DNA from 4 places in the Pseudomonas atacamensis genome. Region 3 is predicted to be linked to each of the others. Evidence: predicted binding sites of a transcription regulator. Region 3 holds the regulator's gene; each other region holds the start of a gene.
The links. Region 3 encodes FliA, which starts transcription of late flagellar genes. Its sites were predicted from a motif close to CTAAAGTTTNNNNNNNNNNNGCCGNTAA; they were not measured.

Region 1 (7,758 bases), 1.3 Mb from region 3:
ACGCCTACCAGATCCCGGGCAAATACCCTAAAGGCGCATACCTGCTGGTCTTCGACCCACTGGACGGCTCGTCGAACATCGACATCAACGCCCCGGTCGGCACGATCTTCTCGGTACTGCGTTGCCCGAACGAATACCTGAGCCAGAACGAGCCGCTGAACGAAAAAGCTTTCCTGCAGCCAGGCACCCAGCAAGTGGCCGCCGGTTACGCCATCTACGGCCCGCAGACCATGCTGGTGCTGACCCTGGGCGACGGCGTCAAAGGCTTCACCCTGGACCGCGAAATGGGCAGCTTCGTCCTGACTCACGAAGACATCACCATCCCGGAAACCACCCAGGAATTCGCCATCAACATGTCCAACCAGCGTCACTGGGAAGCCCCGGTGCAGCGCTATGTCGGCGAGCTGCTGGCTGGTGAAGAAGGCCCGTTGAAGAAGAACTACAACATGCGTTGGGTCGCGGCGATGGTTGCCGACGTCCACCGCATCCTGACCCGTGGTGGTCTGTTCATGTACCCGCGCGACAGCCGCGAGCCGTCGAAACCGGGCAAGCTGCGCCTGATGTATGAAGCCAACCCGATGTCGTTCCTCGTCGAACAAGCCGGCGGCGCGTCCACCGACGGTCACCAGCGTATTCTCGACATCCAGCCGGAAGGCCTGCACCAGCGCGTTGCAGTGTTCCTCGGTTCGAAAGAAGAAGTCGCCCGCGCCACGGCCTACCACAAGGAATAAGCCATGCACGCGCCCTGGCAGCCGTTGCTCGACTGGTGGTTCGGACACGCCGAATCAGCCAGCGAAGTAGCGGCCGAAAAGGGCAAGTTGTGGTTCGGCAAGCGAAACAGCCAAGACCTCGAAGCGCAGACGCGTTTCGGGGTCTTTGTCGATCAGGCCCTTGCCGGCGAATTGACCGAGTGGACGCAATGTCCCGAAGGCTGGCTGGCGGTGGTGCTGTTGCTCGATCAACTGCCACGCATGATCTATCGCGATACCCCCAAAGCGTTTTCCGGTGATCTGCTCGCACAGAAGCTCGTCGCCCAAGGCATTGCAGCGGATTTCGATCGGCAGTTGAAACCGATTCAGCGGGTATTCATTTATCTGGTATTCGAACACTGCGAAAACCTCGCGGTGCAAAACGAAGCCGTTTCCAGATTTATTGAATTGGTGGCTGAACAGCCAGAGACGGAGCGGGCGGTGTTTGCCGATAACCTGGACTATGCCGAGCGGCATCAGAAAGTGATTGCCCGATTTGGCCGGTTTCCGCATCGCAATGCGGTGTTGGGGCGGGAGTCTACGGCTGAAGAGTTGGTATTTCTTTCCAAACCTGGATCACGGTTCTAGTTTGCTGGGCTGGATCCAGTTCATCTAGCTCAAGAAATACGTCTTCAGCGTTTGTATAGTTTCCTCGATCGATTTCCTCGCTACCCAGCGCAAGGATTGCCAATAATGTGATTTGATCTGGATGAACCCCGTTGTGTTTCTTGTTCATCTGGCAAATTCCCGATGTTTATATTGAAGACATTCTGCGTGATGCAGGCCGCTTTCGCGAGCAGGCTCGCTCCCACAGGATCTGGTGGTGCACTCAAATTGTGTAACAACCGGAGATCCCTTTGGGAGCGAGCCTGCTCGCGAAGAGGCCTGAGGCTGCAGCTTAGATCCTGAAGCTGCCGACCAGATGCTTCAACCGCGCCGCCTGCTGCTCAAGGTCCGAACAGGCTCGCAATGTCGCCTGCAAGTTCTCCACGCCTTCCTGATTCAGCGTGTTGATCTCGTTGATATCAACGTTGATCGACTCGACCACGGCTGTCTGTTCTTCGGTCGCGGTGGCCACCGACTGGTTCATGCCGTCGATTTCGCCGATGCGCTGGGTCACGCTGCCCAGACGCTCGCCGGCCTGGTTGGCGATGCCGACGCTGCTTTCGCTCTCGCGCTGGCTCTCGGTCATGATGGTTACTGCCTGACGTGCGCCGACCTGCAACTCTTCGATCATCTTCTGTACTTGCTGCGCCGAATCCTGGGTGCGGTGCGCGAGGTTGCGCACCTCGTCGGCGACCACGGCGAAACCGCGTCCGGCTTCACCGGCGCGCGCGGCTTCGATGGCGGCGTTGAGTGCGAGCAGGTTGGTCTGCTGGGAGATGCTGGTGATCACTTCGAGAATCTGACCGATGTTCACCGTGTTGCTGTTAAGGGTTTCGATGTTGCCGCAGGAATCGCTGATCTTTGCCGACAGCTGTTGCATGGCGTGGATGGTTTTATCCACCACCTGCTGGCCGTCGACCGCGAGGCTGCGCGCATCGCTGGAATGCTGCGAGGCGAGGGCGGCGTTCTGGGCGATTTCCTGAGCGGCGGCGCCGAGCTGATTGATCGCGGCGGCGACGCTGTTGGTGCGGCTGGCCTGCTGGTCGGAGTTGTACATCGACGAGTTCGAGGCAGCGACCACACGCAGGGCGACTTCGTTGACCTGGCCGGTCGCCGAGGACACTTCGCGGATCGACGTATGAATGCGTTCGACGAAGCGGTTGAACGACGTACCCAGCGCGCCGAATTCATCGTTGCCGTGAATCACCAGACGCTTGGTCAGGTCGCCTTCGCCTTCAGCGATGTCATGCATCGCGCGGCCCATGGTCAGCAGTGGCTGCATCAGCACGCGAATCAGCATGCCAAGCAGGCCGATGATGATCAGCACGGCGATGACCATGGCGATCAGCGCCGAGGTGCGGAATTCGCTGAGCATCGAGAACGCGGTGTCTTTATCGAGCACCAGCGCCACGTACCAGTCAGCCGATGGCACTCCGTTGACGCGAGTGAAGGAAATCAACTGGGTCTTGCCGTCGAACTCGACTTCTTTCAGGCCCGGGCTGACTTGAGGCGCGCCGTTCGGATAGGCCTCGGCGAGGGTCTTGAGCACCAGCTTGCTGTCCGGGTGAATCAGGATCTTGCCTTCGGCGCTGACGATGAATGCGTGACCGTGGCCGCCGAAGTTCAGCGAGTTGATGATCGCGCTGACGCTGGTCAGATCGATGTCGGCCCCGGCCACGCCGAGCATCTGGCCCTGACGCTGCACCGGCGTGGCGACGGTGATCACCAGCTTGCCCGACGAAGCGGCAATGTACGGTTCGGTGACGATGGTCTGCTGTGCGCTATTGGCGGCTTTGTACCAGCCGCGCGCCCGTGGATCGTAGTCCGGCGCGCGGTTGCCGGCCGGCACCGAGAACATCACGCCGTCGGCACCGCCAAAATAGCTGAGCTGGAAATTGCCGGTGTAGGCGGGCAGGTCAATGATGCGTTTGAGGCTGGCGGGCGCGTTGCCGTCAACGGCGACTTGCTGCGACAGCGATTGCAGCAGCTGAATGCGGCTTTCCAGCCAGGTCTGGATGTTGCTGGTGGTCAGGCTGCCCAGCTCCTGCATGGTCGCTTCGGTACTGCTGCTCAAGGCCTGACGCTGGCGATAGTCGTTGAAGAAGATGAAACAGGCGAACGCAACGGCCACCACAAGGGCAGCAGCCAGCAGAATCTTGTGGCTGAATTTCATGTTTCTGGTCATCGAATGAACTACCGCGAGGGGGCTGGTCAGGAAAGGGCGGCAATTTGCCATATTCGGCAGCGTTGCGCTGCTCTTATTTTCGACCGCGCCGCGCCAAAGATTAGGCGTTTGCAGGGAAAGTCGACGAAATGCTCGACGGCTTCACAAAGTTTTTGATTTACCGGCAAAAGCCGGACGGGCGGGCTGATAAATAGGCGTTCGGTCACGGAACCAGATGACACTTTTCTCTTCTAAGCTTCTGGTTGGCACCATGCCATCCCCCCTCGTTCCAGGAGTTTCACCATGTCGCTGCGATCTATCGCCCTGCTGTCGTTTTGCGTGCTGTTGGCCGCATGCAGCAAGGTCAATCAGGAAAACTACTCCAAGCTCTCGGCCGGCATGGCCAAGTCCGAAGTGGAAACCCTTCTCGGCAAGCCCACTGATTGCTCGGGCGCGCTCGGTATGTCCAGCTGTACCTGGGGCGACAAGAACAGCTTTATCAGCGTGCAATACGCCGGTGACAAAGTGCTGATGTTTTCCGGCCAAGGCCTGAAGTAAACCGGGGCTTCGCGCCCACGGAGAAAAAAATGAAGCGGTTATTGCTGATCCTTTTTGCTGGCCTGGTACTGGCTGGCTGCGCCACTTCCGGCGTCGACCCGTTGGCGCCCAAGACCGTCAACAGCGTCAATCTCAAGCGTTATCAGGGCACCTGGTATGAACTGGCACGCTTGCCGATGTACTTCCAGCGCCACTGCGCGCAATCCGAAGCCCATTACACCCTCAAGCCTGACGGTAATGTCGGCGTGCTCAATCGTTGCCTGACCCCGGAGTGGCAGTGGGAAGAAGCCAAGGGCACGGCTTATCCACAAGTGCCGGGCAAGACCGACAAGCTCTGGGTCGAATTCGATAACTGGTTCTCGCGCCTGGTGCCGGGTGTGGCAAAGGGCGAGTACTGGGTGTTGTACGTCAGCGACGATTACAAGACCGCCATCGTCGGCGATCCGAGTCGCAAGTACCTGTGGCTGCTGTCACGCACACCGACCGTCAACGGTGTAGTGCGCGAAGAATTGCTGAGCAAGGCGCGTCAGCAGGGTTACGACACCACACGCCTGATCTGGCGCGCGTCGGATCGGCAGATGGCCAAGACATCCAATTAAGCCTCGATACAAATCAACTGTGGGAGCGAGCCTGCTCGCGAAGAGGGTGTATCAGTCGACATGAATATGGACTGATACACCGCTTTCGCGAGCAGGCTCGCTCCCACAGTTTGGTTTTGGGTCAGCCCAAGAGATCGCGCAGGACCCGGGTGAAGGCTCGGGCGCTGTGCTCTTCGCCGGCATGCCGGCCATCGCGCACCACCCACTGACCATTGACCAGCACATCGCGCACCTGGCGATCGCCGCCGGCGAACAACCAGCGGTTCAGAATCCCGTCGCCATTGGCCGTCGCTAGATACGGATCGTTGCCATCCAGGACAATCCAGTCCGCGCGCTTGCCCACTTCCAACGCGCCGATCGGCTGACCCAGCGCCTGCGCGCCGCCGTCCAGCGCCGCGTCATACAGGGTGCGACCGACCATCGGCTGTTGCGCGCCATACAAGCGATTGCGCCGCTGATCGCGCAGACGCTGACCATATTCCAGCCAGCGCAATTCCTCCACCACGCTGAGCGAGACATGGCTGTCGGAACCGATACCCATGCGCCCGCCCTGTGCGAGGAAATCCACCGCCGGGAAAATCCCGTCGCCCAGATTCGCTTCAGTGGTCAGGCACAGCCCGGCGATTGCGCGACTGTTGGCCATCAGCGTGACTTCTTCCGGGTTGGCGTGGGTGGCGTGGACCAGACACCAGCGCTGATCGACTTCAGCGTTCTCGTAGAGCCATTGCAACGGACGGCGACCGCTCCAGCTCAGGCAATCGTCGACTTCTTTCTGCTGCTCGGCGATATGGATGTGCACCGGGCATTGTTTGTCACTGGCCGCCAACACTTCGCTGATCTGCTGCGGAGTTACCGCGCGCAACGAGTGGAAACACAGGCCCAGCGATTGCGCCTTCTGCTGCGCCAGTAATGGCTGCAAACGCGCTTGCAGATTCAGATAGTTTTCAGTGCTGTTGATAAAGCGACGCTGGCCATCGTTGGGCGTTTGCCCGCCGAAACCGGAATGACTGTAGAGCACTGGCAGCAGGGTCAGACCGATACCGCTTTCGCTGGCGGCCTGGCTGATGCGCAACGCCAGTTCCGCCGGATCGGCGTACGGTTGGCCGTTGCTGTCATGGTGCACGTAGTGAAATTCGGCGACCGAGGTGTAACCGGCCTTGAGCATTTCGATGTACAGCTGACGGGCGATGATGCCGAGCTGATCGGGGCTGATTTTTCCGACGAGGCGGTACATCAGATCGCGCCAGGTCCAGAAACTGTCGTTGGGGTTGCCGGCCACTTCGGCCAATCCAGCCATGGCGCGCTGGAAGGCGTGAGAGTGCAGATTGGGCATTCCCGGCAGCAACGGCCCGCGCAGCCGCTCGGCGCCGTCTGCGCTGGAATCGGCCTGGATTCGGGTCAACAAGCCATCGGCGCTGACCTCGAGACGTACATTGTTGACCCATCCCTCAGGCAGCAGTGCGCGTTCGGCAAAGAAGGCGGACATCGTTCGGCACCCCATCGTGTGTTATTTGTATATACATATACAGACGTTTGCCTGCCCGGTAAACTCCGGCAAGCTAGTCACTTTCATCCAATGAACAGGGATCAACCGTGCCGACTCCGCCTCCAGTTTCTCCGTTGGCCGCGAACATGGGCGACAGTCCGGCGCCTTTGTACGCCCGCGTCAAACAGATGATCACCCAGCAGATCGACAGCGGTAACTGGCCGCCGCACTACCGCGTGCCGTCCGAAAGCGAACTGGTCAGCCAGCTCGGCTTCAGCCGCATGACCATCAACCGCGCCCTGCGCGAGATGACCGCCGACGGCCTGCTGGTGCGCATGCAAGGCGTGGGTACGTTTGTCGCCGAACCGAAGAGCCAGTCTGCGCTGTTCGAAGTGCACAACATCGCCGATGAAATCGCCTCGCGCGGCCATCGCCACACCTGCCAGGTCATCACCCTCGAAGAAGAAGCTGCCGGCTCCGAACGCGCGCTGGCGCTGGACATGCGCGAAGGTCAGAAGGTCTTCCACTCGCTGATCGTGCATTACGAAAACGGCATTCCGGTGCAAATCGAAGACCGTTTCGTCAACGCCCTGGTCGCGCCGGAATACCTCAAGCAGGATTTCACCCTGCAAACGCCTTATGCCTATCTCAACCAGGTCGCGCCGCTGACCGAGGGCGAGCACGTGGTCGAAGCGATTCTTGCCGAGCCGTCGGAGTGCAAGCTGCTGCAGATCGAAAAGGGCGAGCCGTGCCTGCTGATTCGCCGGCGAACCTGGTCGGGGCGTCAACCGGTGACGGCGGCGCGTTTGATCCACCCCGGTTCCCGCCATCGTCTGGAAGGGCGCTTTCATAAATGAATTATCAAGTGAAGGTTCTACGCGCCGAAGGCTACCCGCGCATGCCGTGGAAAAACGGCGGCGGCAGCACCGAGGAAATCACCCGCGATGCGGGCACTGGCCTGGACGGTTTCGGCTGGCGCCTGTCGATTGCCGACATCACCGAATCGGGCGGTTTCTCGACATTCGCCGGTTACCAGCGAGTGATCACCGTGTTGCAGGGCGACGGCATGACCCTGTGCGTCGACGGTGACGATACCCGTCCACTGTTACTCTTGGACCCGTTTGCTTTCAGCGGCGAAAGCCAAGTGTCCTGCACTTTGCTCGGCGGTGCGATTCGCGACTTCAATCTGATCTACGCGCCGCAACGTTACAGCGCGCGATTGCAGTGGCTGGACGGTGAGCAGCGGTTTTTCAGCTCGGCATCGACGCTGCTGGTGTTCAGTGTCAGTGAGCTGATGGACGTGCGTGTTGGCGACGGCGTTTCGCAGCTCGGTCGGCATGATTGCCTGCAACTGGACGGCAACAGTGGGCTGGTCGAAGTCTCCACCAACGCGGCATGCTGCGTGATCGAACTCCCCCAGAACTGAACACACCCTGTGGCGAGGGGATTTATCCCCGCTGGGTCGCGAAGCGGCCCCATTCCTGATTTAAAAAAGCGGTCTGCTGCGCAGCCCAGCGGGGATAAATCCCCTCGCCACAAAAGCCAACCCCACTCTTGTTTCCCTCCACGCACCAACTTGTTACCGAACGCCCCAGC
Region 2 (7,758 bases), 2.9 Mb from region 3:
AAAATGCCCGGGAGCCTGGGAAGTCAGCACCAGCACTTTCACCGGCATGGCAGTGGAGGTCAGGCGCGCAATAACTTCCAGTCCGTCGAGTTTGGGTATTCCAATATCCAGAATGACAAGATCCGGTATTTGTTCACGAGCAATTTGTAGTGCATCAACGCCATTATCCGTTTCTGCAATGACTTCGTAGCCATGCCGTTCCATCAGCATACGTACCGCAAGTCGAATGACGGGGTGGTCATCCACGATCAGCACTTTATTCATGGGCAAGTCCAGTTTTCGCTGTTCGAATTTTTAGAACACGCACGATATCCCAGTCACTTGCTTCAAGGGATGGCAACTTTTACACGCATTTGCATCGAGAGACATTCCCTACAGGCATTGAGGATAATTCCCACAAATAGGTCCCGTCGCATCCATCGCAATTGCTTCCCGTCCTTCAAGGCCGCAACGAATTTCCGTTTACTGCGCACACGTCCTACGCAGCTCCGAATTCCAACCGAGCCATTTGAAATTTCCTGGACCACTTCTGCCGGCTGCCGATTCGGCATATGACGTAACGAACCGCCGCTACTGCATATTCGACGCACCGGCAGCCCTTCTATAAAACTTGAAACAACAGCCTGAAACTTCAATGAAGGCTTTTGCTATATATAGAAATATTCAACCTCAAACAAACAGCATAGAACTTGAATCATGCTCAAGATAACGAACAAGATCACTAACCCAATGACAGTCATCGCGATATTCGCCATTATTTCGGAAACTTCAGCGGCGGTATCGCTGCCATTTCTCGACAACAAGGACCGGGAGATTTATGTCTGGTTTCTGATCAGCTTTCCGTTTTACTTGTTATTTCTTTTTTTTATCACGCTCAACTTCAACCACCGCTCGCTCTACTCGCCCTCGGATTTCGGCAAGGACAAAAATTTCCTGAAGGCGGCTGAACATTCGGAACGCGACAGCGAACGAAAAGTACCGTTGCGAAAAACCGATGGATCGTGCGCTTTCGAGATAACCAGCTGCGTGGTGTCCAGCAACACTGGGAGCGGCGGATTCCAGCGTCCATGCAGGATTCACAACGCGCCTGACCCACCAACCGATATTGATGGCCAAGCGAACCCCGTGGTGCAGACGATCAAACTGTCACCGCTGATAAGCGAACTGAACATCATCGACGCCCGGGACGTTGATGCGTCCAGGGAGTTCGATGCGATTCTCGACACTCTTCGGAGCGCCGGTAAAAAAAATCCGCGAGTGCTGGTTTTTCTAACGAATCATGTTTCGGACTCTCTGGCGCATACTTCGCTGCAACAGATCAAACAGGCGAAGAAAAGCTCAGGTGCAACACTGTGTGTCGTTTACAACCTGTGCACACAGACAGTTAGCCTGCTGGGGCGAACCAGCTGACAGGCGTGGCACATCCCGCAAGCGGGCAGACAAGAGAAACGGCTTGATGAACCCGATGAAAATTCCGAAAAAAAAGGCGGCCCTGAACTGGCCGCCTTTTTTATTGCGCGTGGGTCTGAGCCACTCAGAACAACTTGCGGCCCTTGTTGGCAGCAATGCGCATGCGCAGCGCGTTGAGCTTGATGAAGCCCGCCGCATCGGCCTGATTGTAAGCGCCGCCGTCTTCTTCGAAGGTGGCGATGTTGGCGTCGAACAGCGAATCATCGGACTTGCGACCGGTGACGATGACGTTGCCCTTGTACAGCTTCAGGCGCACTACGCCGTTCACGTTGACCTGCGAAGCATCGATCATCTGTTGCAGCATCAGACGCTCAGGGCTCCACCAGTAACCGGTGTAGATCAGGCTGGCGTACTTGGGCATCAGCTCGTCTTTGAGGTGAGCGACTTCGCGGTCCAGAGTGATCGATTCGATGGCGCGGTGAGCGCGCAGCATGATGGTGCCGCCCGGGGTTTCGTAGCAGCCACGGGACTTCATGCCGACATAACGGTTTTCGACGATGTCGAGACGACCGATGCCGTGCTCGCCGCCGATCTTGTTCAGCGTCGCCAGTACGGTGGCCGGGGTCATTTCGACGCCGTCCAGCGCGACGATGTCGCCGTTGCGGTAGGTCAGTTCCAGGTACTGCGGGGTGTCGGGAGCCTTCTCCGGGGAGACGGTCCAGCGCCACATGTCTTCTTCGTGCTCGGTCCAGGTGTCTTCCAGCACGCCGCCTTCATAAGAGATGTGCAGCAGGTTGGCGTCCATCGAGTATGGAGATTTTTTCTTGCCATGGCGTTCGATCGGGATCGCGTGCTTCTCGGCGTAGTCCATCAGCTTCTCGCGGGACAGCAGGTCCCACTCGCGCCAAGGGGCAATAACTTTTACGCCTGGCTTGAGCGCGTAGGCGCCCAGTTCGAAACGCACCTGGTCGTTGCCCTTGCCGGTGGCGCCATGGGAAATGGCGTCGGCGCCGGTTTCGTTGGCAATTTCGATCAGGCGCTTGGCGATCAGCGGACGGGCGATGGAAGTACCCAGCAGGTACTCGCCTTCGTAAACGGTGTTGGCGCGGAACATCGGGAACACGAAATCACGCACGAATTCTTCGCGCAGGTCATCGATGTAGATTTCTTTGACGCCCATGGCCTGAGCCTTGGCGCGGGCCGGCTCGACCTCTTCGCCTTGACCGAGATCAGCGGTGAAGGTCACCACTTCACAGTTATAAGTATCCTGCAGCCACTTGAGGATCACCGAAGTGTCCAGGCCGCCGGAATACGCCAGAACGACCTTGTTTACGTCCGCCATGCCATCACTCCACGGGGTTCTACGGAAAGCGGGGGAGTCTACCGCTCAAACGCGATAATTTACAGAGGCGCGACAGCTTAAGACGACAAAGCGACAGAATCTGTCGAGAGCGCGACGATGACCGGCGAGTCAGGAAGTCGTTGCGGCGGTGGCTGGCGTACCCGCTTGCGGCGCCGGAGCCGGGGCGGTAGTCGGTGCGACGCGCGACAATTTCACGTTGACCCGACGGTTCTTCGCACGATTGGCCTTGCTGGTGTTGGGCACGATCGGATACTGCTCGCCGTGGAAACGCACGGTGATCTGCGATTCCTGAATGCCGTTGGCCTTGAAGAAATCCACCACCGCCAGCGCGCGGCGGCGCGACAATTCGCGGTTGGTCAGACGATTGCCGCTGTTGTCGGAATGGCCGTCGAGGTCAATGTGGTTCACCGTCGGGTCGGCCTTCATGTATTCGAGCATCACTTGCAGCTTGGCCTTGGCAGCCGGGTCCAGCTCAACGCCTTCGCCGGGGAAGCCGATCTGCGACTGCTTGATCTGGTCGAAATTCTGCGGCAGCAATTTCGCCACACAGCCTTGATAGTCGTTGAACGCCTTGCTGAATTTCACCGGCAACAAACGCACTTCGGAGACGCGGCCATCGCCAGACGCACGACGTACCACCGGGCTGCGACCGTCCAGCAGACCGCTGATCAATCCCCCGGCCTGGGATTGCGAGCTGTTGAACAACACATTGCCGCTGCCCAGACGCACAGAGCCCAGATTGATGTCGCCACGCCCTGGCTGCCAAGGTGCAGCGGCAGCGAGCAAAGTCGCCGAACCGCCGCCAAGCATGGCGTTGTAGGCATTCAGGCGAAAGATCGCCTGTTCACCGGCCTTGCGCACGAACTCGCCCGAGCCGAAATCGGTAATCGGCTGGGTCAGGCGGCATTCGAACTGGTCGCCGGCGACCGTCCACTCAATGTTCTCCAGACGGGTCTGGTAAGTCAGCGCCATCGCGGGAAGGCTGGCAAACACACTGAGCAGGGCTAAATAACGCTGGCGCACGGGAGGCTCCATTGGCTTGTGAAACACAAACACCGATTCACACAATGTTTACGGCATACCTCCGGGATATCGGACGCTCGTGGCAAAACTTGATAGCGGGTGCCTGCAAGAGTCTTTTCCGGTAGCATTCGCCTCAGTTTGACCCGCCTGGAATCCCCTCATGTCCGACCGCCTGACCCTGCTGCGTCCCGACGACTGGCACATTCATCTTCGCGATGGTGCCGTGTTGACCAATACCGTTGCCGATGTGGCCCGCACCTTCGGGCGCGCGATCATCATGCCGAACCTGGTACCGCCGGTGCGCAACGCCGCTGAAGCCGACGGCTATCGTCAGCGCATTCTCGCTGCCCGCCCGGCCGGCAGTCAGTTCGAGCCGTTGATGGTGCTGTACCTCACCGACCGCACCCAACCGGAAGAAATTCGTCAGGCCAAGGCCAGCGGTTTCGTCTACGCCGCCAAGCTGTACCCGGCCGGCGCGACCACCAACTCCGATTCCGGCGTGACCAGCATCGACAAGATCTTCCCGGCGCTGGAAGCCATGGCCGAAGTCGGCATGCCGCTGTTGATCCACGGTGAGGTCACCCGTGGCGACGTCGATGTATTCGACCGCGAAAAGATTTTCATCGACGAGCACATGCGCCGCGTGGTCGAGCGTTTCCCGACGCTGAAAGTGGTGTTCGAACACATCACCACCGGCGACGCCGTGCAGTTCGTCAACGAGGCTTCGGCCAACGTTGGCGCGACCATCACCGCGCATCACCTGCTGTACAACCGCAACCACATGCTGGTCGGCGGGATTCGGCCGCACTTCTACTGCTTGCCGATTCTCAAGCGCAACACCCATCAGGAAGCCTTGCTCGACGCCGCCACCAGCGGCAGCGCCAAGTTCTTCCTCGGCACCGACTCGGCGCCCCACGCCCAGCACGCCAAGGAAGCCGCCTGCGGTTGCGCCGGTTGCTACACCGCTTACGCCGCCATCGAGATGTATGCCGAAGCGTTCGAACAGCGTAACGCGCTGGACAAGCTCGAAGCCTTCGCCAGCCTCAACGGCCCGCGTTTCTACGGCCTGCCGGCAAATACCGATCGCATCACCCTGGTCCGTGAAGAATGGACCGCCCCGACCAGTCTGCCATTTGGCGAGCTGACCGTTATCCCGCTGCGCGCCGGTGAAAAACTGCGCTGGCGCCTGCTGGAGGAACACGCGTGAGTGAAGACAATTTCGACGATGAACTGGACGGTCAAGGTGGCGGCGGCGGTTCCCGTCATCCGATGGCAGCGCGTTTTCGCGGCTACCTGCCGGTTGTCGTCGACGTAGAAACCGGTGGCTTCAACGCAGCCACCGATGCCTTGCTGGAGATTGCCGCGACCACCATCGCCATGGATGAAAAGGGTTTCGTCTACCCGGATCACACCTACTTCTTCCGCGTCGAGCCATTCGAAGGCGCCAACGTTGAAGCGGCAGCGCTGGAGTTCACCGGGATCAAGCTCGATCATCCGCTGCGCATGGCCGTCAGCGAAGAAACCGCGCTGACCGACATCTTCCGTGGGATCCGCAAGGCGTTGAAAGCCAACGGCTGCAAGCGGGCAATTCTGGTCGGGCACAACAGCAGTTTCGACCTGGGCTTCCTCAACGCCGCAGTTGCGCGCCTGGACATGAAGCGCAACCCGTTCCACCCGTTCTCCAGTTTCGACACCGCGACCCTGGCGGGTCTGGCGTATGGTCAGACCGTGCTGGCGAAAGCCTGTCAGGCGGCCGGCATCGATTTCGACGGTCGTGAAGCGCACTCGGCGCGTTACGACACCGAAAAGACCGCTGAGCTGTTCTGCGGCATCGTCAATCGCTGGAAGCAGATGGGCGGCTGGGAAGACTTCGACGACTGATCGTCGGCGAGCAAATCCCGCGCATGAAAAAACCGGCCACGTGGGCCGGTTTTTTTGTACCTCGACGTTGCGCCTTACAGGGCCGCAGCGTTCTCGGTCAGGTAAGCCGCAACGCCTTCCGGCGAAGCGTTCATGCCTTTGTCGCCTTTCTTCCAGTTGGCCGGGCAGACTTCGCCGTGCTCTTCGTGGAATTGCAGCGCGTCGACCAGACGGATCAGCTCTTCCATGTTACGGCCCAGCGGCAGGTCGTTGATGATCTGCGAGCGAACCACGCCTTTGTCGTCGATCAGGAACGCGCCACGGAAAGCCACGCCGCCTTCGGATTCAACGTCGTATGCCTTGGCGATGTCGTGCTTCATGTCGGCAGCCATGGTGTATTTCACCTGACCGATGCCGCCATTGTTCACTGGAGTGTTGCGCCAGGCGTTGTGAGTGAAGTGCGAGTCGATCGACACAGCGATCACTTCAACGTTGCGCGCCTTGAAGTCAGCCATGCGGTTGTCCAAAGCGATCAGCTCGGACGGGCAGACGAAGGTGAAGTCCAGCGGGTAGAAGAACACCAGGCCGTATTTGCCTTTGATGGCCGAGGACAGGGTGAAGCTGTCAACGATCTCGCCATTGCCGAGTACGGCCGGGACGGTGAAGTCTGGGGCTTGTTTGCCTACGAGTACGCTCATTGATATCTCCTGGTGTAGAAACTTGAAGTTCAGGGTCCGGGCCAGCCTGTCCCCCTCAGGCGACAGCCCTGTGACACGAACCCTCTTCGCAAGGGACGACCATCATACACTGCGTGTTTGGCCTGTCCGTAACGGATTTTCCCTGTTCGGTTATCCACTGCGTATTCATGGGGTCAGACGCGCATTTGGAAAATACCGTTCGTCAGTCGCCGGGAAATTGGCTGCGAAGCGTTCCGAAAGCACTTTGACAATCATTCTCGTTAACATTAAGATCCATCGCAATTGAGTCACAACCAGCGACGGTTCTTACTTATGTATGTTTGCCTCTGCACTGGCGTCACCGACGGACAGATCCGCGAAGCGATCTATGAAGGTTGCTGCAGCTACAAAGAAGTTCGCCAGGCCACCGGCGTCGCCAGCCAGTGTGGCAAATGCGCCTGCCTTGCCAAGGAAGTGGTGCGCGAAACCCTGACCAAGCTGCAAACCGCCCAGGCCGCGATCCCTTACCCGGTAGAATTTACTGCTGCGTAAATGCCCCATTTCAAAGAACCGGACTAGATGTCCGGTTTTTTTATGCCTGAAAATCAATTGCTTAGCGTCCAGACGCGGAACACAAACATTCTTATTCCGATTAATTTTCATTTATTATTCAATAACTTAGGTTTGACACTTATAACTGCCAAGCTCAAACTCCGCCTTATATACGGTTAATACAGGGCAGGACTCCGATCATGAAAGGCGACATTACAGTCATCCAGCATCTCAACAAGATCCTCGCCAATGAGCTGGTCGCGATCAATCAGTACTTCCTGCATGCGCGCATGTATGAAGATTGGGGTCTGAATAAGCTCGGCAAGCACGAATACCACGAATCCATCGACGAGATGAAACACGCGGACAAGCTGATCAAGCGCATCCTGTTCCTTGAAGGCCTGCCGAACGTTCAGGACTTGGGTAAGCTGCACATCGGCGAGCACACCCGCGAGATGCTCGAATGCGACCTGCGCATCGAAAAGACCGGCCACGCCGATCTGAAAGCCGCCATCGCCCATTGCGAAACCGTTGGCGACTTCGGCAGCCGTGAACTGCTCGAAGACATTCTCGAGTCGGAAGAAGAACACATCGACTGGCTGGAAACCCAGCTCGGCCTGATCGACAAGATCGGCCTGGAAAACTATCTGCAGTCGCAGATGGGCGAAGAGTAGGAGCTGTCGAGTGAAACGAGGCTGCGATCTTTATCGATTTCAGCCTTGATACTCAGTCAACTCGTATAACCAACAAAAAGCCCCGCCCTCTTTCGAGGTGCGGGGCTTTTTGTTGGCCGAAGATCAAAAGATCGCAGCCTCGTTTCACTCGACAGCTCCTACAGGAGACGCGTCGTCGGGCGAAACTATATGAAAGTAG
Region 3 (7,758 bases):
GCTGTAGGCACTGAAACGACGATTGCTGCGCGAGATGCTGTGGACTTTCTCGCACAGCAGTTGCTTGACCTTCTCGGGGTTGCGCGAGATGTCTTCGAAATTCTTCGGCAGGAAATCCACCGCGCCGGCGTCCAGCGCATCGAGGGTTACCCGCGCGCCTTCGTGGGTCAGCGAGGAGAACATCAACACCGGGGTCGGGCAGCGCTGCATGATGTGCCGCACCGCCGTGATGCCGTCCATCATCGGCATCTCGTAGTCCATGGTGATCACGTCAGGCTTGAGGGCCATGGCCTGATCGATCGCCTCTTTACCGTTGGTGGCCGTGCCGACCACCTGGATGCTCGGATCCGCCGAAAGAATTTCCGAGACGCGGCGGCGGAAAAAACCCGAATCGTCCACCACCAGGACTTTGACTGCCATAAACACTCCATTAGGTGCAGCGGCGCGTCATCGCGCCGCCGCCCCGGATTCAAATACGCTTTGTGGCGTAACGCTTGAGCATGCTTGGAACATCGAGAATCAGCGCAATGCGGCCGTCACCGGTGATGGTGGCGCCGGACATGCCCGGAGTTCCCTGGAGCATTTTGCCCAATGGCTTGATGACCACTTCTTCCTGGCCGACCAGTTGATCGACGACGAAGCCGATCCGCTGTGTGCCCACCGAAAGAATCACCACATGGCCTTCGCGCTGCTCTTCGTGAGCGGCGGAGCTGACCAGCCAGCGCTTGAGGTAGAACAATGGCAGCGCCTTGTCGCGCACGATCACCACTTCCTGACCGTCGACGACGTTGGTGGTCGACAGGTCGAGGTGGAAGATTTCGTTGACGTTGACCAGCGGGAACGCGAACGCCTGATTGCCGAGCATGACCATCAGCGTCGGCATGATCGCCAGGGTCAGCGGCACCTTGATGACGATCTTCGAGCCCTGGCCCTTGGTCGAGTAGATGTTGATCGAACCGTTGAGCTGGGAAATCTTGGTCTTCACCACGTCCATGCCGACACCACGGCCGGACACGTCGGAGATCTCGGTCTTGGTCGAGAAACCCGGGGCGAAGATCAGGTTGTAGCACTCGGTATCGCTCAGGCGATCGGCCGCGTCCTTGTCCATCACACCGCGTTTCACCGCGATCGAACGCAGGACGTTCGGGTCCATGCCTTTGCCATCGTCGGAGATCGACAGCAGGATATGGTCGCCTTCCTGCTCGGCCGCCAGCACCACGCGACCGCCACGGGCCTTGCCCGATGCTTCGCGTTCTTCCGGCGACTCGATGCCGTGGTCGACGGCGTTGCGCACCAAGTGGACCAGCGGGTCGGCAAGAGCCTCGACAAGGTTTTTGTCGAGGTCGGTTTCTTCACCCACCAGTTCCAGGTTGATTTCTTTCTTGAGCTGACGTGCGAGGTCGCGAACCAGACGCGGGAAGCGCCCGAAGACCTTCTTGATCGGCTGCATCCGCGTTTTCATCACGGCGGTCTGCAGGTCAGCGGTGACCACGTCGAGGTTCGACACGGCCTTGGACATGGCTTCGTCGCCGCTGTTAAGGCCCAGGCGCACCAGACGGTTACGCACCAGCACCAGCTCGCCGACCATGTTCATGATCTCGTCGAGCCGCGCGGTGTCGACGCGCACGGTGGTTTCCGCTTCGCTGGCCGGTTTTTCCGCCGGAGCAGCGGCTGGCGCACGGGCCGGAGCCGGTGCAGCAGCGGCGGCCGGTTTCGGCGCCTCGACTTTCGGCTCAGGCTTGGCCGCAGGTTTCGGCGCAGCAGCGGCAGCCGGAGCTTTCGCCGCTGGCGTGGCGACGCTCGACGCAGAGCCGGCAGTCGCAGCGCTGGCGTCAAACTTGCCTTTGCCGTGCAATTCGTCGAGCAGCGATTCGAATTCGTGATCGCTGATCAGATCACTGCCGGCCGCAGCGGCTGCCGGTGCAGCAGGTGCGGCCGGGGCCGAAGCGATGGCCGATTCCAGCGCGTCAACGGCGAAGTTGCCCTTGCCGTGCAACTGATCGAGCAAGGCTTCGAATTCGTCGTCGGTGATGTCCGAGCTGTCGCCCGCAGCAGGTGCGGCCGGCGCTGCTGGTGCCGCCGGAGCGACCGCATCTACAGCAAACTGGCCTTTGCCGTGTAGTTGATCGAGCAGCGATTCAAATTCGGCGTCGGTGATTTCATCGCTGGCCGCCGTATCGGCAACCTGCGCGGGAGCAGCGACAGCGGCCGGAGCCTCGGCCTGGGCCTGGGCCTTGACGGCATTCAGCGAGTCCAGCAGTTGTTCGAATTCGTTATCGGTAATGTCGTCCGATGCGCTTTCGGCGACCGGTTCTTCCACCGCTTCTACCGGTGCGGCAACGGCTTCATCCGCCGATTGCGGCTCGGCCAGACGCGCCAGCGCGGCCAGCAGTTCCGGCGTGGCAGCGGTGATCGGTGCACGTTCACGGACTTCGCTGAACATGCTGTTCACCGCGTCCAGTGCTTCGAGCACCACGTCCATCAGTTCTGCATCAACGCGACGCTCACCCTTGCGCAGGATGTCGAACACGTTTTCGGCGATGTGACAGCACTCCACCAGCTCATTGAGCTGAAGGAAGCCGGCGCCCCCTTTTACAGTGTGGAAACCGCGAAAAATTGCATTGAGCAGATCTGCATCATCCGGGCGGCTTTCAAGCTCGACCAGTTGTTCGGACAGTTGCTCAAGAATCTCGCCGGCCTCAACCAGGAAATCCTGAAGGATCTCTTCATCGGCGCCGAAGCTCATTAATGGGGTGCTCCTACAGGTCTAAAAACCCAAAAAACCCGAATTCCGAAACTCTAGAATCCAAGGCTGGATAACAAATCGTCCACATCGTCCTGACCGGACACAACGTCTTCTCGTTTATCGGCATGAATCTGCGGACCTTCACCCTGCGAGAGATGTTTTTGTGGATCTTTTTCAGCAAGCATTGCGGCGCGGTCATGTTCGATGCCCGCAAAGCGGTCGACCTGACTGGCCATGAGCACGAGTTTGAGCAGATTGCTTTCGACTTCGGTGACCAGTTGGGTCACACGCTTGATCACTTGACCTGTGAGGTCCTGGTAATCCTGAGCCAGCAGGATGTCGTTGAGGTTGCTCGACACCGCACGGTTGTCCGTGCTGCTGCGTGACAGAAAACCGTCGACCCGGCGCGCCAGTTCGCGGAACTCTTCAGCCCCGACCTCGCGACGCATGAAGCGGCCCCAATCGGCGCTCAACGTCTGCGCTTCATCAGCGAGACTGTTGACCACCGGCGTGGCGCTTTCCACCAGATCCATGGTGCGGTTGGCCGCGGCTTCCGTCAGCTTGACCACATAGCCCAGGCGTTCGGTGGCGTCGGTGATTTGCGACACTTCCTCGGCCTGCGGCATGTGCGGATCGATCTGGAAATTGACGATCGCACTGTGCAGTTCACGTGTGAGCTTGCCCACTTCCTGATACAGGCCGCGGTCACGGGTCTGATTGAGCTCATGGATCAGTTGCACCGCGTCGCCGAACCTGCCTTTTTCAAGGCTCTCGACCAGTTCGACCGCGTGTTTTTTCAGGGTCGATTCGAAATCGCCCTGTGATGATTCGTTATGCTCCATAGCTCCCCCGCGCATTCATCAGCCGATGCGTTCGAAAATCTTCTCGATTTTGTCTTTCAACGCTTGAGCCGTGAAAGGTTTGACCACGTAACCGTTCACACCGGCCTGGGCGGCCTCGATGATCTGCTCACGCTTGGCTTCAGCAGTAACCATCAACACCGGGAGGTGCTTGAGTTTTTCATCAGCGCGCACGTGACGCAGCAGGTCGATACCGGTCATGCCCGGCATGTTCCAGTCTGTTACCAGAAAGTCGATGCTGCCGCTGTTGAGCACCGGAATGGCGGTTACGCCATCGTCGGCCTCGACGGTGTTGGTGAACCCAAGATCGCGCAGCAGGTTCTTGATGATCCGCCGCATCGTTGAGAAGTCATCAACGATGAGGATTTTCATGTCTTTGTTCAATTCGACCTCCAAGCAGTCTTAAACGCGCCCAGCACCTGGACGCGCCACTTCAATCAATCGGCATAGCACTCGAAGTTTGTCTGGAGCACAACGGATCGAGACCGGCGCCGTTCATCACCGCACCAGCCTCGTTTCGCAGTGTCCCCACACTGCCTTCAGCGCGCTCGCCACTCCCCCAAACGCCCCCGCAGACGGGCCGCGCACTGGCTGTGTAACTGGCTGACCCGCGATTCACTGACGCCAAGGACTTCACCGATTTCCTTGAGGTTCAGCTCTTCGTCGTAGTACAGCGCCAACACCAGTCGCTCACGCTCCGGCAAATTGGCAATCGCGTCCGCCAGCGCCGCCTGGAAGCGTTCATCTTCCAGATCGCGTGACGGCTCCATATGAGCACTCGCGCCATCCTCGTGCAGCCCTTCGTGTTCGCCGTCCTGCAAGAGGTCGTCGAAACTGAACAGGCGACTGCCCAAGGTGTCATTCAGAATCCCGTAGTAATCGTCGAGACTCAATTGGAGTTCGGCCGCAACCTCGTGATCTTTAGCGTCACGGCCGGTTTTAGCTTCAATCGAGCGAATCGCGTCGCTGACCATCCTGGTATTACGGTGAACCGAGCGTGGCGCCCAATCCCCTTTGCGCACTTCATCGAGCATCGCGCCGCGGATTCGAATGCCCGCGTACGTTTCGAAACTGGCGCCTTTGCTGGCGTCGTATTTGGTCGAGACTTCGAGCAAACCGATCATCCCGGCCTGGATCAGGTCTTCGACCTGCACGCTGGCCGGCAGGCGCGCCAGCAAGTGATAGGCAATGCGCTTGACCAGTGGCGCGTAACGCTCGATCAATTCGTATTGCGCGTCACGCGCCGACTTTTTGTAAAGATTCATGCCACTGGCGGTCATATCACAGGCCCTGCGGTTTGCTGCACGAGACGCTCGACGAAAAATTCCAGATGCCCGCGCGGGTTGGCCGGCAGCGGCCAGGTGTCGACCTTCTGGGCGATGGCCTTGAAGGCCAGCGCGCACTTGGAACGGGGAAAGGCTTCGTAGACGGCGCGCTGCTTCTGCACCGCTTTGCGCACGCTTTCGTCGTACGGCACCGCGCCGACGTATTGTAGGGCGACGTCAAGGAAGCGATCCGTGACCTTGGTCAACTTGGCGAACAGGTTGCGCCCTTCCTGCGGGCTCTGCGCCATGTTGGCCAGCACGCGGAAGCGGTTCATGCCGTAATCGCGGTTGAGCAACTTGATCAGCGCGTAAGCATCGGTGATCGAAGTCGGCTCGTCGCAGACCACCAGCAACACTTCCTGGGCGGCACGAACGAAACTGACTACCGAGTCACCAATACCCGCAGCGGTGTCGATCACCAGCACGTCGAGATTGTCGCCGATGTCGCTGAACGCCTGGATCAGGCCGGCGTGTTGCGCCGGGCTCAGGTGCACCATGCTCTGCGTGCCGGAGGCCGCCGGCACGATGCGAATCCCGCCCGGGCCCTGCAACAGCACGTCGCGCAGTTCGCAACGGCCTTCGATAACGTCGGCCAGTGTGCGCTTGGGTGTCAGCCCCAGCAGAACGTCGACGTTCGCCAGGCCCAGGTCGGCGTCCAGCAGCATGACCCGACGGCCAAGCTCTGCCAGCGCCAGCGACAAGTTCACTGACACGTTAGTCTTGCCGACGCCACCTTTGCCGCCGGTCACCGCGATCACCTGTACGGGATGCATGCTGCCCATGTTATTTCTTTACCTTGTCTTGCATAGACGGAGGCCACATTACTGGCTGCGCGTTCCTGATCGGAACAATGCGTGGCAGACCATCGATGTAGGTACAAAAACTGTTCATGATTACCTCAGCCAACCTGCTTGGTCGGGCTGTGATAGATATCAGCGAACATGTCAGCCATGGCTTCTTCGCTGGGTTCTTCCTGCATTTGCACGCTGACGGCGCGGCTGACCAGTTGATGACGGCGCGGCAGATGCAGATCATCCGGAATCCGTGGGCCATCGGTCAGATACGCGACCGGCAATTCATGACTGATCGCCAGGCTCAACACTTCGCCGAGACTGGCCGTTTCATCCAGTTTAGTCAGGATGCAGCCGGCCAGCCCGCAACGCTTGTAACTGTGATAAGCGGCGGTTAGAACCTGTTTCTGGCTGGTGGTTGCCAGGACCAGATAATTTTTTGAGCGAATGCCACGCCCGGCCAGGCTCTCAAGCTGCATGCGCAACGCCGGATCACTGGCTTGCAGGCCGGCAGTATCGATCAAAACCACGCGTTTGCGTAGCAGTGGATCCAATGCCTGCACCAGCGACTGACCCGGATCGACGTGCGTCACCGGCACGTTGAGGATGCGCCCGAGGGTTTTCAGTTGTTCCTGCGCGCCGATGCGGAAGCTGTCCATGCTCACCAGCGCGACGTTCTGCGCGCCGTACTTGAGCACGTAACGCGCGGCGAGCTTGGCCAGCGTGGTGGTCTTGCCCATGCCGGCGGGGCCGACCATGGCAATCACACCGCCCTCTTCCAGCGGCTCGACTTCCGGTACGGCAATCATCCGCGCCAGGTGCGCGAGCAGCATGCGCCAGGCCTGACGGGGTTCTTCGATATCGGTGATCATCGCCAACAGATCGCGCGACAGCGGGCCGGACAGGCCGATGCGCTGCAGACGGCGATACAGATTGGCCTGGGCCGGACGGCTGCCTTGCAACTGATTCCAGGCCAGGGTGCCGAGCTGCACTTCCATCAGCTCGCGCAGGCTGTTCAATTCAAAACGCATCGAATCCAGTGCACGCGGATCGACACCCGCGGAGGCCTGCGCAGGCGCTGCGGCCGGACGCGTCGGTGCGGCGTAGGTCGGCTCGCTCAGCGGCTCGGCAGCAGTCAGCGGCAGGCCTGCGGTCAACGGCAGCCCGGCGAACAACTGCTGATTGGTGTTGCCGTCGGCTTCGCCACGCAGGCTCAGCTCGGCCTGGGCGGTGACGATGCGCGACTGGGTCTTGCGCAGCTCGTCTTCGAGTTCCATGTTCGGAACCCGTGGCGCTAGCGCCGACAGTTTGTAATCCAGAGCCGCCGTCAACTCGACGCCGCCGGCAATGCGGCGGTTACCGATGATGGCGGCATCAGCGCCCAGCTCATCGCGAACCAGCTTCATGGCCTGACGCATATCGGCGGCGAAAAAACGCTTAACTTGCATAAACCACTACCTCAGCCGTTGGGCCCTACTGTCGCAACGATGGTCACTTGCTTGTTGTCCGGTACTTCCTGGTAGGCCAGCACATGCAGGCCTGGCACTGCGAGGCGGCCGAAGCGCGAGAGCATCGCGCGAATCGGGCCTGCTACCAGCAGGATCACCGGTTGGCCTTGCATTTCCTGCCGCTGGGCCGCTTCGATCAACGAACGCTGCAGCTTCTCGGCCATGCTCGGCTCCAGCAGAACGCCCTCTTCCGAGCCTTGTCCTGCCTTCTGCAGACTATTGAGCAATATCTGTTCCAACCTTGGTTCCAATGTGATTACAGGCAGCTCGGACTCAGTGCCTACAATGCTTTGGACGATTGCACGGGATACGCCGACCCGCACAGCGGCGACCAGCGCGGCGGTATCTTGACTCTTGGCAGCGTTGTTCGCGATCGCCTCGGCGATGCTGCGGATGTCACGCACCGGCACGTGCTCAGCGAGCAGCGCTTGCAGAACTTTGAGCAACTGCGACAGCGAAACCACGCCCGGCACCAGCTCTTCTGCCAGTTTCGGCGAGCTCTTGGCCAGCAATTGCATAAGTTGCTGC
Region 4 (7,758 bases), 1.3 Mb from region 3:
CCACTCGCCAACTCAATCTCACTGCCGTTGGCGAACGGTATTTGCGCCACTGTCAGGCGATGTTGCTGGAAGCGGAAATGGCTGACGAAGCGGTGGCGAGCATGTCCAGCGAACCGCGCGGGCGCTTGCGGGTGTCGTGCCCGACCGGGCTTGCCCATGAAATGCTGCCGACGGTGATCAGCGACTTTCTCGGCAAGTTTCCGCAGGTGCAGCTGGAGGTCGTGCTGCTCAATCGCCGGGTCGATCTGGTCACCGAAGGCATCGATGTCGCTTTGCGTGTGCGCGATCACGGAGATGAAGACCCGTTGCTGGTCACCCGCCGCTTGCGTCAGGCCCAGGCGGTGGTGATCGCCAGCCCGGCGTTCATGCAAGGCAAGACCATCAATCATCCGCAGGACCTGAAAACCCTGCCGGTGCTCGGCGCGCTGGAAGCCGATCGCATGGTGCATGTGCGCCTGCTGGATCAACAAGGTAAGAGCGTCGATCTGAGCATGGAAGCGCGGCTGGGCATTGATGACTTCGTGGTGCGCAAGGCCTGCGTCCTGGCCGGTCAGGGCTTTACCGTGCTGCCGATGATGTTCTGCGAAACCGAATTGCGTAACGGCACACTGGTGCAAGTGCTACCGGAATGGTCATTGCCTGGCGGCTGGCTGCAAGCGGTCTATCCACACCGGCGCGGGGTAATGCCAGCGGTGCGCGCATGGATTGATCACCTGGTCGAATCGTTCAATGCCTGCGGGGACAGATTTCTATGAAACAAGGAAGAATGAGCGAAGCCGAGGTTGCCGAGTTTTGTCTGGCCCTGCCCGGCGCGCGGGAAGATTACAAATGGGGCGGCGTGCGGGTGTTCTCGATTGCCGGCAACAAGATGTTTGCCTTGCAGGGATTACGTGGGGATTCGCTGGCGTTCAAGGTCGACAAGGACCTGTTTCTCGGCCATTGCGACCGCCCGGGGATTCATCCAGCGCCGTATCTGGCACGGGCGCAGTGGATCATCATGCACCCGCCCTACCCACTGGGTGCCGAGGAATTGCAGGGTTTGTTGCAGCGATCCCATCAACTGGTAGTGAGCAAGTTGCCCAAGAAGACTCAAATCGGCCTGCTTTTGTAAGCACGCAAATCCTGTGGGAGCGAGCCTGCTCGCGAAGGCGGTTTGTCAGGCGACTCATCAGCGAGGATGAGATTGCTTTCGCGAGCAGGCTCGCTCCCACAGGGGATTTTCGGTGGACGTTAAATCAGCGACAGCAAGTTCGATCCGAGGAAAATCTGGTCAATCCAGAACACCTGATGCAACAGCACGATCGCCCAGAACAGAATCTGAAACCACACCTTGCGCGTCTTGTGCCGGAATACCTGCTGCGCGATCAAAGCACCCGGCCAGCCACCCGCCAGTTCAACCGCATGCAGGATGTTTTCCGGCGTGCGCCAAGCGTCGGCGCGGGCTTTGCGTTTGTCGGCCCAGTACAGAAAGAACGCCAGCACACTGACAATCCCGTACGCCGCCAACGGCACCCGCGACATGCCGCTGAGCCACATCGACAGCGAGCCGAACAGCGGCAGCGCGCAGATGATCAGCAACACCGCAAGCTTCAATTTCAGATGCTGAACGCGCCCGCTTGAAGATCGTCCCTCAGGGCGGCGCGTGCGGGAATCTTTCATGCCTTGGCCGCCGACCAGTCCACCCAGCCGAACTGCCAGGTCGCCAGAATGAACAGGCCGAACGCAATCCTGTACCAGGCAAAGGCTGCATAGCTGTGGCTGCCGATGAACTTGAGCAGGCCGCGCACAGCGATCATGGCGAAGATGAACGCGGTGACAAAACCAATGGCGAACACCGGGAAATCAGCCGGCACGAACAGGTCGCGGTATTTGTACCCCGAATACACTGCCGCACCGACCATGGTTGGCATGGCGAGGAAAAACGAGAACTCGGTGGCGGTCTTGCGTGACAGACCGAACAGCAAGCCGCCAATGATCGTCGAGCCGGAACGCGAGGTGCCCGGAATCATCGCCAGGCATTGCGCGAAGCCGATTTTCAGCGCGTCGGTCCAGCGGATTTCGTCGACGGTTTCGGCATGCACTTCATGTTGGCGCTGTTCGGCCCACAGCATGATGATGCCGCCGATGACCAGCGCCGCCGCCACGGTGATCGGGTTGAACAGGTATTCGTGAATCAGATCGGCAAAGATCACCCCCAGTACCACGGCGGGCAAAAAGGCGATCAGCAGGTTGGCGGTGAAACGCCGGGCGCTCGGCTGGGTCGGCAGGCCGATCACCACGTCGAGGATCTTGCGGCGAAATTCCCAGACCACCGCGAGAATCGCGCCGAGCTGGATGATGATGTTGAACGCCATGGCACGTTCGCCGCCGAAGTTCAGCAAGTCGGCGACGATGATCTGGTGTCCGGTACTCGAAATGGGCAAAAACTCCGTCAGCCCTTCTACAACTCCTAGAATCAGTGCCTGCAAGGCGGTCCAAAGATCCATCAATCCCCCAGAGAGCGATGCGCGCGGGCATGCCCCGATAGTATTTTTTCGTTCACTGCGTCCAGCGTAGCCGGTAAAAGCTGTAGCGATTGCGCGCGCACAGGATCCACACGAAACGGTAAAAATTCCGTGAAATATCAAAACCGGATTCAGGTTTTCGCGCGCGGGGCCGAAATCCTAACAGACAAGCCTCAAAAGCGCTCTGCGCGTTGGATGGTAGTCCCGGGCACTCAGCTGTGGCTGGATGCTGGCGATCGTTTATTACAAGAACAAGAATCCGGAGTGACAGCGTTATGAACAGCTTGCGCAGTGTGTCGATCAGCCGACGCTTGTGGCTCATCTTGATCGTGGCGGTGGTCATGTTGCTGACCTTGGGCGTGCTGATGCTCAAGCAGATCCACGACGACCTCTACCACGCCAAGGCGCAGAAAACCCAGCACGTGGTGCAGACCGCCAGTGGCCTGCTGACTTATTACCACGGCCTGGAAACCGCCGGCACCCTGACCAGGGATGCCGCGCAAAAGCAGGCGCTGACCGCGATCCGTGGCCTGCGCTACGACCAGAGCGACTACTTCTGGATCAACGACCTCACGCCCGTGATGGTCATGCACCCGACCAATCCCAAGCTCGAAGGCCAGAATCTTTCGGCGATCCGCGACCCGGACGGCTTTGCGGTGTTCAACGAGATGGTCGCCATCGCCAAGGCCAAAGGCGCGGGCATGGTCAATTATCGCTGGCCGAAACCGGGGGCGACTGATCCCGTTGCCAAGACCTCGTATGTGAAGCTGTTTGAGCCGTGGGGCTGGGTGATTGGTTCCGGCGTTTACGTCGACGATGTGCAGGCAGAATTCCAAGGACAAATGATCAAGGCGTCGGCGATCGGCCTGGCGATTGCGCTGATCATGGCGCTGCTGGTGATCCTGATCGCACGCAGCATTGTCCGTCCGTTGCAGGAAACCGTGAATGCGATGGCCAACATCGCCAGCGGCGAAAGCGACCTGACCCGCAGCCTTGATACCCACGGCAAGGACGAGGTCACTGAACTGGCCCATCACTTCAATGCGTTCACGGCCAAGTTGCGCCGAGTGATTGGTGACCTGCAGGTGTCGGCCAGCGCTTTGGGCCAGTCTTCCAGCGAGCTGGGCAACGATGCCTCGCAGGCGCAGCAGCGCAGTCAACAGCAGTCGCAGCAGATGGAACTGGTGGCCACCGCGATCAACGAAGTCACCTACGGCGTGCAGGACGTGGCGAAAAACGCCGAACACGCCGCCGCCGAAATGCGTGATGCCGAAGCGCAGGCGCAACAGGGCCAGATCAACATTGACGGCAGCCTGCAACAGATCGACAAGCTCTCCGGCACGATCGATCAGGCGGTGGAAGTGATCCGCACCCTGGCGGCGGAGAGTACGCAGATTGGCAGCGTGCTGGAGGTGATTCGTTCGATTGCCGAACAGACCAACCTGTTGGCCTTGAACGCGGCGATTGAAGCGGCGCGCGCGGGTGAACAGGGTCGCGGGTTTGCCGTGGTCGCCGATGAGGTGCGCTTGCTGGCTCAGCGTACGCAGAAATCGACCGCTGAAATTCAGTCGATGATCGAGCGTTTGCAGAATCACTCGGAGGCTGCGGTGAAGGTGATCGGCGACAGCAGCAAGGCCTCGCAATTGACCATCGAACAGGCGGGACTGGCCGGGGCGAGCCTTAATGCCATTGGCCAGGCGTTGCGTAATCTCAACGACCTGAATGCGTCGATTGCCAGCGCTACCTTGCAACAGGCGCAGGTGGTTGAGGACATCAACCAGAACGTGACCCAGGCGGCCGGGCTTTCCCATAGCACCGCGTTGGCGGCTGAACAGTCGAGTGCAGCCAGCCTGCGGCTTGGGCAACTGAGCGAACAGCTCAACGGGTTGCTGCGCCAGTTCCGGGTCTGAACCATAACCTGTGGGAGCGAGCCTGCTCGCGAAGGCGTCGGGCCAGTCATTGGAAGAAGATGTCGACTGGACAGGCCCTTTCGCGAGCAGGCTCGCTCCCACAGGGTACTTCTGTGTCTGGGCGAATGCAGTACAATCCGCCCCCTTCTCAACTCCCCCAAGGATCCGCCATGTCCGGGCTTGAACTGTTTGCCGCTGCCCTCGGTGTCATCGCCGTGTGGCTGACGGTCAAGCAGAATCCGTGGTGCTGGCCGATCGGGCTGGTCATGGTGTTGCTCTACAGCTGGATCTTCTTTGAGGTGAAGCTGTATTCGGACATGTTGCTGCAAGTGATCTACGCCGCACTGCAGATCTACGGCTGGTGGCAATGGACCCGCGCCGGGACGATGCATGACGGTCGCCAAGTTACCCGCCTCGATGCACGCTCGATTCTGCTCGGCCTTGGCATTGGAGCGATCGGCAGCCTGTCGCTGGGCGCGGCGATGGCGCACTGGACCGACGCCGCACAGCCGTGGCTCGATGCCGCGCTCACCGGTTTCAGTCTGGTCGCGCAACTGTGGATGGCGCAGAAACGCCTGCAATGCTGGGCGTTGTGGTTCGTCCTCGATGTGATCTTTGTCGGCCTGTTCATCTATAAAGGCCTCTATCTGACTGCCGCCCTGTACGCGCTGTTTACCTTGCTCGCGGTGCAAGGCTGGCGGGAATGGCGTGCCGATCCGGCGTTGCGCACATGAAAGTCGTTGTTCTCACCGGCCCGGAATCCACCGGCAAGAGCTGGCTGGCGGCAGGTCTGGAGCAGCGTTTCGGCGGCGTGCGCGTTGATGAATATGTTCGTCGGTTCATCGAAGACAACCCACGCGACACTTGCCTCGCGGATATCCCTGATATCGCCCGGGGCCAGTTGCAATGGGAAGATCAGGCACGGGCGAAACAACCCGAACTGCTGATTCTCGACACCCACCTGCTCAGCAACATCCTCTGGAGCCAGACCCTGTTCGGCGATTATCCGGACTGGCTGCAAAGCGAATTGCTCACGCGCCATTACGACCTGCACCTGCTGCTATCGCCGCAACAGGTCGACTGGGCCGAAGACGGTCAACGCTGCCAACCGGATCTTGCGGATCGCATGGCATTTTTCGAAGCCACGCGCGCCTGGTTGATTGAGCATCAACAGTCATTGCAAGTTATCGAGGGCAATTGGGCCGAACGCCAAGCGCAAGCCTTTGCAGCGGTGGAGCTTTTGCTGTCCGAATAACCCACCACGCCGGGCATCGGGCTGATCTGTCCGTTTTTGAAACACTCCTAACCGCGCAAAGCCCCCGTCCAAACGCTGTTCATCACTCCGTCAGGTCACCTGTTACGCCGATGAAACACATCGGCGCAAACCCTTGTTCCAGAGCTTTCCAACGTCAAGCATCGTTCAAGCGCCCCTGCATGTGTCTCAGCGCTGAAACAGTGCCCGCGCTGAGCGATTCTCAAAAACACCTAACCCATTGAAATAACGCGACAATTCAAAACCGGCACAGCTTTCGCTCTCTCCTTCACAACGCTGAATAACCCAGCCCACTGAAGAAGGAATTGCAGCCGTGGGGAATTTCAATAAAAGCCTGACCTGCCTCCTGCTGATCGGATCAGCCGCCAGCGCATTGATCAGTGTCAGCGCCCAGGCCGAAGGCAATGGAGTGATCGTCCTCAACCGCGACGTTCAGCCAATCCCGATCGGGCGCAACGGCGGCAAAGATCCCTATCCAACCACGGTCAACGCCAACCCTTCGGCGCGGATCAACCAGACCCTCAGCAGTACCGAACTGACTGACGGTGATTTCGCCAGCGTTGCCAGCGGCTCATCGATTCGCGGCAACATGACCACGCCCAGTTCCAACCTGCCCGGCATGAACACCCTGACCAACCAGAACGGCCTGCCCGGTATGCGCACGGGTAGCGGCGGCGGCTCCGGGGCGTCGATCTCCAACACGGTCAACCGGGCGATGAGCACCGGGCTGGCGCCTCTGACTCGCATGGCCGGAGGCCAATGACATGAATCGCACCCTGCTGCTTCTCGCCCTGCTCGGCTGCACCAGCGCCATGGCCGATTCGGCTTCGGTCAACAAAGCAAATATTCAGGATTCCGGCGCTCAGTATCGCGGCAACTTCAACGTCAACCAGGCCGCCGGTGACCAGATGCAACAAGCCAACACCAAGGCGATTGCCATCGGCACCGAAGCCCATGCCACCACCAACGTCAGGCAGACCATCGACACGCCCGCCAGCCGCGCCATCGACGCGAGCGCCAACATTGGCGGCAACTCTTTCAGCAATGGCAACGGCATCCTCGGTGTGAACCAGGGCGCCGGTGCCAACAATCAAATGGCCAACGTTACGCGCGTCAGCATCAGTGCCGGCCCGCAGAGCGTTGACGACAGCGCCCTTTCGCAACAGAACGTGGCGTTTTTACCGAGCTCAGGAGCAACTGGTATCGCAATCGGCAGTCGCCAGGTCACGACCAGTGATCAGGCCTTCACCGGCAGCCGTGGGGTAATCCAGGTGAACCAGAGTGCCGGGGTGGGGAACCGAATGGCTAACACCCTGAGCATCCGGGTCGCAGACTGACCCAAACAAAAAGCAGTGCAATTAGAAAAGTCCCAACACTTAACCAACTAATAAGCACGACGGAGAAACAACCATGAAACCTACAATGGCTCTCAAACCACTGGTTTTCGCACTCGCAGCAGTGATGGCAATGGCAGCACAGGCTGGCGGCCGTGGTGACAATGATCATGGTAACGGGCATGGCAATGGACACGGCAACGGTCACGGCCAGCCGCAAGGTCCGAATCTTGAACAACTGCTGCAGATCACCGCTGGCGCCGGCGCCGCTGTACTCGACGCACAAAACAGCGACGGCAACGTGGTGAAAAACCAGGGCACCCTGAACAACGCCAATGCCAGCGACTCGCTCAACGGCTCCAACGGCAACATGGGCGCCAACGTCGCCGCCGGCGACGGCAACCAGCAGGACAACGCTGCTGCACTGGCCACCGCTGACGAAAGCTTCATCTTCGGCAATGCTGTTGCCGCCTCGAGCGCGACTCAGGTGAACAACAACAACTACGTGAAAAACTCGTCCACCTTCAACAACGCCACGCTCAACAATGCAGGCAACAATGGTTCCGGCAACATCGGCATCAACGTGAGCTCGGGCAACTTCAACCAACAGAAAAACAACCTCGCCATCGCCGTTTCCGGTGGCCGTGTAGCCACCGCTGCTGCCTCTGCCAACCAGTCCTCGACTGGCCTGGTCGTGGAAAACAAAGGCGTGCAGGCTTACAAAACCGACACCCTCA

Region 1: a site for FliA is predicted at 3,617-3,644, ahead of JWU58_RS25615 (methyl-accepting chemotaxis protein). Genes of this name have one in related genera too.
Region 2: a site for FliA is predicted at 3,863-3,890, ahead of JWU58_RS06405 (flagellar protein MotY). Genes of this name have one in related genera too.
Region 4: a site for FliA is predicted at 2,635-2,662, ahead of JWU58_RS13820 (methyl-accepting chemotaxis protein). Genes of this name have one in related genera too.

What each region holds. Positions count from the first base shown of each region.
Region 1 is NZ_CP070503.1:5,654,572-5,662,329, reverse strand. It holds gene JWU58_RS25625 (class 1 fructose-bisphosphatase) at 1-731, shown strand, start outside; gene JWU58_RS25620 (DUF924 family protein) at 735-1,337, shown strand; gene JWU58_RS25615 (methyl-accepting chemotaxis protein) at 1,648-3,540, opposite strand; gene JWU58_RS25610 (hypothetical protein) at 3,823-4,077, shown strand; gene JWU58_RS25605 (lipocalin family protein) at 4,107-4,676, shown strand; gene JWU58_RS25600 (formimidoylglutamate deiminase) at 4,798-6,162, opposite strand; gene hutC (histidine utilization repressor) at 6,309-7,019, shown strand; gene JWU58_RS25590 (HutD/Ves family protein) at 7,016-7,588, shown strand.
Region 2 is NZ_CP070503.1:1,370,787-1,378,544, reverse strand. It holds gene JWU58_RS06420 (response regulator transcription factor) at 1-264, opposite strand, end outside; gene JWU58_RS06415 (hypothetical protein) at 697-1,410, shown strand; gene JWU58_RS06410 (argininosuccinate synthase) at 1,535-2,752, opposite strand; gene JWU58_RS06405 (flagellar protein MotY) at 2,882-3,796, opposite strand; gene pyrC (dihydroorotase) at 3,957-5,003, shown strand; gene rnt (ribonuclease T) at 5,000-5,677, shown strand; gene JWU58_RS06390 (peroxiredoxin) at 5,752-6,354, opposite strand; gene JWU58_RS06385 (bacterioferritin-associated ferredoxin) at 6,667-6,885, shown strand; gene bfr (bacterioferritin) at 7,086-7,559, shown strand.
Region 3 is NZ_CP070503.1:4,348,049-4,355,806, forward strand. It holds gene JWU58_RS19820 (protein-glutamate methylesterase/protein-glutamine glutaminase) at 1-420, opposite strand, end outside; gene JWU58_RS19825 (chemotaxis protein CheA) at 470-2,746, opposite strand; gene JWU58_RS19830 (protein phosphatase CheZ) at 2,800-3,588, opposite strand; gene JWU58_RS19835 (chemotaxis response regulator CheY) at 3,607-3,978, opposite strand; gene fliA (RNA polymerase sigma factor FliA) at 4,146-4,886, opposite strand; gene fleN (flagellar synthesis regulator FleN) at 4,883-5,713, opposite strand; gene flhF (flagellar biosynthesis GTPase FlhF) at 5,830-7,170, opposite strand; gene flhA (flagellar biosynthesis protein FlhA) at 7,182-7,758, opposite strand, start outside.
Region 4 is NZ_CP070503.1:3,035,222-3,042,979, forward strand. It holds gene JWU58_RS13800 (LysR substrate-binding domain-containing protein) at 1-755, shown strand, start outside; gene JWU58_RS13805 (MmcQ/YjbR family DNA-binding protein) at 752-1,111, shown strand; gene JWU58_RS13810 (DUF1294 domain-containing protein) at 1,231-1,659, opposite strand; gene JWU58_RS13815 (undecaprenyl-diphosphate phosphatase) at 1,656-2,486, opposite strand; gene JWU58_RS13820 (methyl-accepting chemotaxis protein) at 2,780-4,414, shown strand; gene pnuC (nicotinamide riboside transporter PnuC) at 4,585-5,148, shown strand; gene JWU58_RS13830 (AAA family ATPase) at 5,145-5,669, shown strand; gene JWU58_RS13835 (hypothetical protein) at 6,001-6,450, shown strand; gene JWU58_RS13840 (adhesin) at 6,452-7,024, shown strand; gene JWU58_RS13845 (heme utilization protein) at 7,098-7,758, shown strand, end outside.